DNA from 3 places in the Vibrio sp. QJM3NY_39 genome. Region 1 is predicted to be linked to each of the others. Evidence: riboswitches for the same ligand, from Rfam matches in the RefSeq annotation. Region 1 holds a riboswitch; each other region holds the start of a gene.

Region 1 (3,279 bases):
TCGATCATGCGGATATCTTTGATGATCTTGAAGCGATCAAGCGACAGTTTCATCATTTGGTTCGCACTGTGCCAAGTAATGGTCGTATTTTTTCACCGAAGCAAGATACGGCTATTGAAGATGTTCTTTCTCGTGGGTGTTGGAGTGAGACTGAATCGAGCGGCGAACTTGGCGATTGGGATGCCAAGAAACTGGTTAAAGATGGCTCCAAATTTGAGGTCTATTTCCAAGACGAATGTGTTGGAACCGTAGACTGGGATTTGGTTGGCGATCATAACGTAAGTAATGCCTTGATGGCGATTGCGGCGGCAAGACATGTTGGTGTTACACCCGACTTAGGATGTGAATCACTGGCGGCGTTCATTAATACCAAGCGTCGCTTAGAGTTCAAAGGTGAGGTAGTAGGTGTTTCTGTTTATGACGATTTTGCTCATCATCCTACAGCGATTGAACTTACTCTGGGTGGCTTACGTAATAAGGTCGATACGAAAAAAATCATTGCCGTTTTAGAGCCTCGTTCTGCCACCATGAAGCGTGGTGTGCATAAAGAAACCTTGGCTGATTCTCTTAAACAGGCGGATTCTACCTACTTATTCCAACCAGATAACATTGATTGGTCTGTACAAGATGTTGCCGATGCGTGCCATCAACCCGCACATGTAAGTGATGACATGGATACATTCGTTGCTAGAATTGTCTCAGAGGCACAAGCGGGCGACCAAATCTTGGTAATGAGCAATGGTGGCTTTGGTGGTATTCACCAGAAACTGTTGGATGCGTTGGCACTCAAAGGCTAACTGATCCACGATCTTATATTTTGAAGTAATTGAGAACATGACAAAACACGATAAAGCTATAACCCTCGCTTTCACTGGCGCATCAGGTGCGCCTTATGGCCTGCGTTTACTTGAATGCCTTTTGGCGGCGGATTATCAGGTCTATTTACTGATATCGTCGGCTGCGCGAGTGGTGTTGGCGACCGAGCATGAACTTAAGTTACCTGCAGGACCCGATGCAGCGAAACAAGCTTTGGTTAAACACCTTGGGTGTGACCCCGAAAAGCTGGTGGTGTGTGGCAAAGATGATTGGTTCTCACCGGTTGCCTCTGGCTCTGCAGCGCCGAAGCAGATGGTCGTTTGTCCATGTTCAGCGGGAAGCTTGGCTTCAATTGCTCATGGCTTATCGGATAATCTGATTGAGCGTGCTGCAGATGTGGTCATGAAAGAACGAGGCCAACTGTTGTTGGTGGTTCGTGAGACGCCATTCTCGACGCTGCACTTAGAGAACATGCATAAGCTATCGACTATGGGCGTGACGATCATGCCTGCCGCTCCGGGTTTTTATCATCAACCTAAGTCGATTGAAGATCTGGTCGATTTTATGGTGGCGCGCATTTTGGACCATCTTGGCATCGAGCAAGGTTTAGTGCCACGTTGGGGTTACGATCAACGTAATTGATCCAAACTTGATAGCTTATTGTTAAAATTCGAATTACAATTCTGAACACTCATCGGGGAGCGAACCATTCAAATAATGAATGCGAGCTGAGATCAAGCAAGTGCTTGGGACCCGTAAACCTGAACCAGATAATGCTGGCGTAGGAATTGAGTTAGGAACAACTTCTACCGTTCTCCTCCCTCAAACCTGTGCCGCTCAGACCATGGAGAGCGTCCAGTGAAATTTACATTAACAACTCTTGCTGTTACTACAGCCATCTCTTTTTCTGCCTTTGCTGCAGACAATACCCTAACGGTTTATACCTATGACTCTTTTGCTGCGGATTGGGGCCCTCGTCCTGCCGTTGAAAAAGCATTTGAAGAAAAGTGTGGCTGCGATGTGAACTTTGTCGCGCTAGAAGATGGCGTATCTATTCTGAACCGCTTACGTCTTGAAGGTGGTAACAGCAAAGCTGATATCGTGTTAGGCCTAGATAACAATCTGATGGCTGAAGCGAAAGCGACGGGCTTATTGGCTGAGCACAATGTTGATACGTCTTCAGTGACACTTCCTAACGGCTGGGACGACAGCACCTTTGTTCCTTATGATTTTGGTTACTTTGCGTTTATCTATAACAAAGAGAAACTAGCAAACCCACCTAAGAGCTTGAAAGAACTGGTTGAGCAGCGTGACGACCTCAAGGTTATTTACCAAGACCCACGTACATCTACGCCGGGTCAAGGCATGATGCTATGGATGAAGTCAGTATACGGTGATGAAGCGACAGCAGCTTGGAAGAAACTTGCTCAGAAGACGGTTACGGTTACTAAAGGTTGGTCTGAAGCTTACTCTATGTTCTTAAAGGGGGAGTCGGACTTAGTCTTGTCTTACACAACATCTCCTGCTTACCACATCATTGCAGAAAGTGATTCTAAGTATGCAGCTGCAAGCTTTGAAGAAGGTCATTACACTCAAGTGGAAGTGGCTGCGAAAGTTAAAGGCAGCAAAAATGAAAAACTGGCCGATGAGTTTATGGCGTTTATCTTAAGTGATGAATTCCAATCGGCGATGCCAACTGGCAACTGGATGTACCCAGTGACGGGTATCGAGCTACCCAAAGGGTTCGAGCAGTTAACAGTACCGCAGAAAGCTCTGAGTTTTACGCCTGAAGAAATCGCTGCTAAGCGTAAGCCATGGATTCGTGAATGGCAGAGTGCACTTACTTTTTAAAGGATTAGCTTTCTAGCTTAACTTTCTAAAGATGAGTTTCCTAAAGCTCAGCTTTCTAACTTTCTGTATTTAAAGGTTCGTTCGATATTAACTGAGTGAACCACTTACGGTAAAAAATCAATTTATGATAAAGAAAACACCTAAGGTCGGGATCTGGGTTGCGATACTCATTACCGCCTTTGTGGTTTCAGCAGTTGGGGCATTGCTTAGCAATGCCCCTTCTCTTGATATCAGCCAAGTATGGTCCGATCCTTACTATTGGCACGTAACGAAATTCAGTTTTTATCAAGCGACACTCTCAACTGTGCTGAGTGTTGGCTTTGCTATACCTATTGCTCATGCTTTGTGTCGCAGGCAATTTTTTGGGCGAGCTCTGTTGTTAAGGCTGTTCGCATCGACCTTGGTTTTGCCTGTGTTAGTCGGTGTGTTTGGTTTGCTTGCAATTTATGGCAACAGTGGTTGGTTAGCTAAATTTCTGGCGAACTTCGATATTGAATTACCATTCTCCATCTATGGATTGAATGGCATTTTGCTCGCACATGTCTTTTTTAATCTGCCCTATGCCAGCCGTTTACTTTTACAAGCTTTAGATACCGTGCCTGCCGAGCAGCA
Region 2 (3,279 bases), on a different replicon from region 1:
ATTGAGTCATCAGTTTTGGATGTGTTTTCATTGCTGTTAGAGCAACAACAAGTCAGCAAGAGCATCGACCCAAGAATCCGTGCGGTACAAAGGCTGATAGCGGATAATTACACGCAGCCGTTATCCATTTCACAACTTGCAGAAACGGCCTGTTTGAGTCCTACTCAATTCAAAAAACGCTTCAAAGAATGCCTGGGTATCAGTGCGCTTAAATACATCACTCGATATCGTATGGAGAAAGCTCAAGCCTTGTTAACCCACACAGATTTACCTGTTCAATTGATCGCTGAAAATGTGGGATATAGTGATGTTTCTGCTTTCAGTCGCCGCTTCTCTCAGCACTTTGGAATGTCTCCAAGGGCGTTTCTAGGCTCAATGAAAGACAGTCTTTAGAAACAACAATAGCGTCCTTTCGGCAAACTAACTTTTATCAATCTTCATTATTATCTATTTCAGAACTGAAAATTGGGTAATAGAAATGAATCTTGCCATCAATCGCGTTAACGAATTCCAAACGGGCACTTTAGCCATCTTGTTTGCTTCCATTTTATGGGGCACGACAGGCACCGCCGCAAGTTTTGCGCCTGATCTAAGCCCATTAGCGATTGGTGCTTTCTCTATGGGTGTCGGCGGCCTAATGCAAGCGGGCCTAGCGTATCGAAAAATCCTATTAGCCCTTGATAAACTTTTGCAGAATAAGAAGCTGTTGGCAGTGAGCGCTTTGGCTTTGGCGGTCTATCCTTTAGCTTTCTATTCTTCAATGAAATTATCAGGCGTGGCGATTGGTACCGTGGTTTCGATTGCAACCGCACCTTTCTTTTCAGCACTGTTAGAGTGTCTGATTAGCAAAAATAACAACATCAACAAACGTTGGCTCACTAGCTTTGCGATTGGTGTCGTGGGTATTGGGTTGTTGGTGTTTTCAGAATCTTCATCGACGAATGAATCCGGTGATGATCTAAAGCTGTTAGGTATTGCTTTGGGTTTGCTCGCTGGGTTGTGTTACGCCATTTATTCTTGGGCGACCAAAGCACTGATCGATAAAGGGATTAAGTCGCAAGCGGCGATGGGCAGTATTTTTGGCCTGGGTGCGATGCTGTTGCTGCCAACGCTCTGGTTTACTGGTGAGAACCTGTTTTCCTCGCAGATTAACGTATTAGTCATCAGTTATCTGACGCTAATCCCACAATGCTTGGGCTATATCGCGTTCAGTTTTGGTTTACGCCACGTGACCGCGAGTAGTGCCAATCTACTTACTTTGTTTGAACCGGTAGTCGCAGCGGTGCTTGCCGTCTGTGTTGTCGGTGAGCTGATTCCTTTTACAGGCTGGCTAGGTATGTTTCTGATTGTGTTGTGCTTGTTGATACAGTCGAAGCCATCTAAAGGAACGTTATAAGTATTTGTTTTGTTGGACCTAATTGAAATTTTTTCATGTGTAATTCTTATAATTGAATAAAATCAGTATCTCAGTTGTGAGAGTGCTGTTACTATCGCTATCAATAGTCGGGGGGCATATACCTTATTTGGTGTTTGCTGAGATCGTTAATCGAGACCCGTTGAACCTGATTCAGTTAACACTGGCGTAGGGAACTATAAGCACTCGATCTACGTCTGCACCCATGAAGACTTTCATGAGCCTAATGCGACTTCTCCTTCGATCAGTGTTCGTTCTCCTACGTCTTGTAAGATAGTAGGAGCGACAATGACACACAGTTCTATTTCAAAAGATTTAACGCCCAAAGCCTCAGTTTCACAGCACTCTGCTGATGGTTCGATTCGAACGAACACTCCGATTGTATTGACGATCGCAGGCTCAGACAGTGGCGGCGGTGCCGGTATCCAAGCTGATATTAAAGCCATGTCTGCTACCGGTAGTTTTGCTTGTTCTGTGATTACCGCTATCACTTCCCAGAACACTCAAGGCGTTTCCGCCATTTTTCCTATTCCACTCGACCATGTCGCTAGTCAGTTAGATGCAGTGTTTACTGATCTCAATATCGTGGCAGTAAAAGTCGGCATGTTGGCCGATTCGCAAATCATCAAAGTCGTTGCAGACAAAATTAAGCAGTATCAACCTAAGCACTTAGTGATTGACCCTGTGATGGTCGCAACCAGTGGTGATCTTCTTCTAGAAAACTCGGCAATTACCACGCTAAAACAAGAGCTGATTCCGCTGGCAGACATCATTACTCCTAACTTGCCAGAAGGCGCTGCACTGACAGGTAAAGCTGTCCCTGAAAGCGAAGCCGAAATGCAGGGCATGATTGAAGACTTACGCGCACTAGGTGCTAAAGCTGTCCTGCTAAAAGGCGGTCACTTAGAGAAGGATGAGAACAGTAACGACTTACTGATTCTGCCAACCACATCTGCTCTGATTAGCGCGAAGCGCTTTCCTACTAAAAATACCCACGGCACGGGTTGTACGCTTTCTTCTGCTATCGCTTCTTTCTTGGCTCAAGGCAACACGCTTACTCAAGCTGTTGACCTAGGTAAACAATACATTTCTCGCGCGATTGCTCACGCTGATGAGCTGCAAGTTGGCCAAGGTCATGGGCCTGTAAATCACTTCTTTGCTGGACACGGTAATGTCCGTTAATACGGTTGGTGTTCAACTCAGCAATGCGACTCTGCGTTACCGAGATAGCGAGCACGCGACCTTATCGGGGCTGTCACTGAGCTTAAAAGCAGGTAAGTGGACGGTGCTACTTGGTCGCAGTGGTTGCGGGAAAACCACGGTATTGCGTTATTTGGCAGGCTTGCTAGATAACAAGGTTGAATGGCAGGGCACATTGGCAACGTCTGATGAATTGCCTTTAACGGATCGCATCGCATACATGGCACAGCAAGACTTGTTACTGCCATGGTTGTCGGTTATCGACAATGTTTGCCTAAGTCATCGTTTTCAAAATTCACCTTCTGATAAAGCACTGCAAACCAATCAAGCACTAGAGTTGTTAGCTGCGGTTGGTTTGGCTGATCACGCGTCTACTATGCCGGATCAATTGTCTGGTGGTATGCGCCAGCGTGTTGCTTTGGCTCGAACCTTAATGCAAGACAAGCCAGTTGTACTGATGGACGAACCTTTCTCTGCGTTAGATGCGGTAACAAGGCATAAGCTACAAAGCTTAGCGTGTGAACTGCTAAAAGGTAAAACCGTTGTTCTGATCACTCATGATCCACAAGAAGCGGTGCGTTTGGCGGACAACTTGTATGTGTTACAAGGCACACCTGCGAATGCTCAGTCTTTATCTGTGCCCAACACGGCCACACCAAGAGTGT
Region 3 (3,279 bases), 330 kb from region 1:
CTGTCGAAGGGGCTGAGGCATGGGTGATTGCCATTGATGGTAATCCTGTAAAGACGCCATATAAACTGACTCAACATAAAATCGGCCCAGGGATGCGCGTGGATATTGGACTGATAGCGCCCAAAGTAGGCGAGCGAGTTAATGTTCTTCAAATGAAGGGCCGCTTTCCTTTCTCTTTATGTGAGTTCGAGGTAGTAGATTCCCCCCTTACTGAAGGGCGTTTATTGCCATTGTTACCTCTTAACCCGGTACCTAATCTAGATCTTGCTAATGCTGAAGAGATCGATTTTGTGTTCGAGTGGGAAGGTGCGGTATCACCAGTTTCTAAAGATGGGAAATCGATGCCTAAGTTTTGGCTTACTAATAAAAGAGCATGGGAAGGGATGAGCAAAGACAATATTCCTGAGCCGTTGACGACTTTAGAGTTAGGTAAGACTTACATATTCGATCTAAAGAACGTCACCCAATACCATCACCCGATCCATATTCACGGTCATACATTCACTGTATTGGAACTTGATGGGAAGAAAGTTGAAGAGCCTTTCCATACCGATACAGTGTTACTTGGAAAAAACGGCCGAGCTAAAGCTGCATTTGTTGCAGATAACCCTGGCCGCTGGATGTACCACTGTCATGTTATAGAACACATGAAAACGGGTTTAATGGGATACATTGAAGTTAAGTGACACCTGTAACGTTTAATATTTGCGCATGCATTCTTAGTTTCTACCCTCGCTTTTATCGGCGTTAAAGCTAGAATATAGGGATTATTGTTTGGGAGGATTCAATGGGTCAGTTATCTATTCTAGGTTTTATCGCCATCGGTGGCGCGTTTGGTGCTTGTTCACGTTACTTGATTTCAGAGTTATGCGTTGTGATGTTAGGACGTGGTTTTCCTTACGGTACGTTGACTGTTAACGTGATTGGCTCTTTGATTATGGGATTGCTCATCGCCGCGTTTGAAAACGAGATGGTCGCGACGGAACCGTGGAGACAAATCATCGGTCTTGGTTTCCTAGGAGCACTGACTACATTTTCTACGTTTTCTATGGATAACGTACTTCTTATGCAGCAGGGCGCTTTCTTTAAGATGGGACTCAATGTGCTACTCAACGTGGTACTCAGTATTTCAGCCGCATGGATCGGCTTCCAACTTTTGATAAAGTCTTAAAACTTTCTTACGATTTGTTAACAACTCGGCTTGGTTTATCCAAGCCGTTTTTATATACTCGATCGAACTTGTCGGAGTGCCATATGGCTGAGACCGTTAACTCGGGATCCGTTGAACCTGATCAGGCTAATACCTGCGAAGGGAACAAGAGTAGATATCTAACTAGAATCCTTCTAGAGATCTATCTCCAGATCACAACTGTATTTCTTACCGTGATCCCTCTTGTAGCATCTAATCCGTCAAGCATTTTTATCCCTATAAATAATGGCTAAAAGCCAAGGAAAAATGCTATGTCGACTCGTAAACAAGCAAGACTGGAAGCGAAGAATTTCATTGATTCTTTATCCGTACAACCCTATCCAAACTCAAAAAAAGCTTACATCCAAGGATCTCGAGAGGACATTCAAGTCCCTGTCCGAGAAATATCACTCGCTGATAGCCTTGTTGGTGGTACCAAAAAAGAGCCTGTATTCGAACCTAATGTACCCATTCAAGTTTACGATACCTCAGGTGTTTACACAGACCCTACACATCAAATAGACCTGTATAGCGGTCTTCCTAAGTTGCGAGAGCAATGGATTGAAGAGCGTGGTGATACGGAACTGTTAGACGACGTAAGCTCTGTTTACACCAAAGAACGTTTAGAAGATGAAACTCTAGACGACCTTCGCTACGGCAACCTGCCTAGAATTCGTCGCGCGACAGACAACCAATGTGTTACTCAACTGCACTATGCTCGTCAGGGTATTATCACACCTGAAATGGAGTACATTGCCATACGTGAGAACATGGGACGTCAGAAGTTCGCTGATGAGCAGCTTAACCATCAACACCCTGGCCATAACTTTGGTGCAAACCTGCCGAAAGAAATTACTCCTGAGTTCGTGCGTAAAGAGGTTGCTGAAGGTCGAGCTATTATCCCTTCAAACATCAACCACCCAGAATCAGAACCGATGATTATTGGTAGAAACTTTTTAGTGAAGGTGAACGCCAATATCGGTAACTCTTCAGTAAGCTCTTCGATTGAAGAAGAAGTTGAGAAGCTAGTCTGGTCGACTCGCTGGGGTGGCGATACCGTGATGGATCTTTCTACTGGTCGTAATATTCACGAGACTCGCGAATGGATCCTACGTAATAGCCCAGTACCAATTGGTACGGTTCCTATGTATCAAGCGCTTGAAAAAGTGAATGGCGTTGCCGAAGACCTTAACTGGGAAGTGATGCGCGATACCTTGATTGAACAAGCAGAGCAGGGTGTTGATTACTTCACTATTCATGCTGGCTTGTTGCTTCGCTACGTTCCTATGACCGCTAAGCGTGTGACTGGTATTGTCTCTCGTGGCGGTTCCATCATCGCGAAATGGTGTCTTGCTCATCACCAAGAAAGTTTCCTTTATACCCACTTCCGTGAGATCTGTGAGATCTGTGCGAAGTACGATGTTGCTCTGTCATTAGGTGACGGTTTACGCCCGGGCTCAATTGCAGATGCTAATGATGAGGCTCAATTCTCGGAGTTACGTACTCTAGGTGAGTTGACTAAAGTGGCTTGGGAATATGATGTTCAGGTGATCATTGAAGGCCCTGGACATGTACCAATGCACCTGATTAAAGAGAATATGGACGAGCAGTTAGAGCACTGCCATGAAGCGCCTTTCTATACTTTAGGCCCATTGACGACAGATATTGCCCCTGGTTACGACCATATTACCTCTGGTATTGGCGCGGCCATGATTGGTTGGTACGGCTGTGCGATGCTCTGTTATGTCACCCCTAAAGAGCACCTAGGCTTACCAAATAAAGAAGATGTGAAGACTGGCTTGATTACTTACAAGCTAGCAGCACACGCAGCGGACCTCGCTAAAGGACATCCGGGCGCACAAATCCGAGATAATGCATTATCAAAGGCACGTTTTGAATTCCGTTGGGAAGACCAATTCAATCTAGCTTTAGATCCTGAAACCGCGCGTTCTTTCCATGATGAAACTCTGCCACAAGAGTCGGGCAAGGTTGCTCACTTCTGCTCAATGTGTGGACCTAAATTCTGCTCGATGAAGATTTCTCAAGAAGTTCGAGAGTATGCGAAAGACACCGAACAAGTAGCCGCGGAT

Evidence for each region. Region 1 has a riboswitch for thiamine pyrophosphate ahead of thiB (thiamine ABC transporter substrate binding subunit). Riboswitches for the same ligand answer to the same signal wherever they lie in the genome.
Region 2: another riboswitch for thiamine pyrophosphate. It lies ahead of thiD (bifunctional hydroxymethylpyrimidine kinase/phosphomethylpyrimidine kinase); the one in region 1 lies ahead of thiB (thiamine ABC transporter substrate binding subunit).
Region 3: another riboswitch for thiamine pyrophosphate. It lies ahead of thiC (phosphomethylpyrimidine synthase ThiC); the one in region 1 lies ahead of thiB (thiamine ABC transporter substrate binding subunit).

The regions. Positions count from the first base shown of each region.
Region 1 is NZ_CM173505.1:363,732-367,010, forward strand. It holds gene mpl (UDP-N-acetylmuramate:L-alanyl-gamma-D-glutamyl-meso-diaminopimelate ligase) at 1-797, shown strand, start outside; gene AC3CHU_RS01740 (flavin prenyltransferase UbiX) at 835-1,458, shown strand; TPP riboswitch at 1,502-1,621, shown strand; gene thiB (thiamine ABC transporter substrate binding subunit) at 1,675-2,667, shown strand; gene thiP (thiamine/thiamine pyrophosphate ABC transporter permease ThiP) at 2,792-3,279, shown strand, end outside.
Region 2 is NZ_CM173506.1:1,277,258-1,280,536, forward strand. It holds gene AC3CHU_RS21590 (helix-turn-helix domain-containing protein) at 1-393, shown strand, start outside; gene AC3CHU_RS21595 (DMT family transporter) at 479-1,396, shown strand; TPP riboswitch at 1,495-1,606, shown strand; gene thiD (bifunctional hydroxymethylpyrimidine kinase/phosphomethylpyrimidine kinase) at 1,703-2,596, shown strand; gene AC3CHU_RS21605 (ABC transporter ATP-binding protein) at 2,586-3,279, shown strand, end outside.
Region 3 is NZ_CM173505.1:32,212-35,490, forward strand. It holds gene AC3CHU_RS00145 (multicopper oxidase family protein) at 1-686, shown strand, start outside; gene crcB (fluoride efflux transporter CrcB) at 788-1,171, shown strand; TPP riboswitch at 1,234-1,332, shown strand; gene thiC (phosphomethylpyrimidine synthase ThiC) at 1,462-3,279, shown strand, end outside.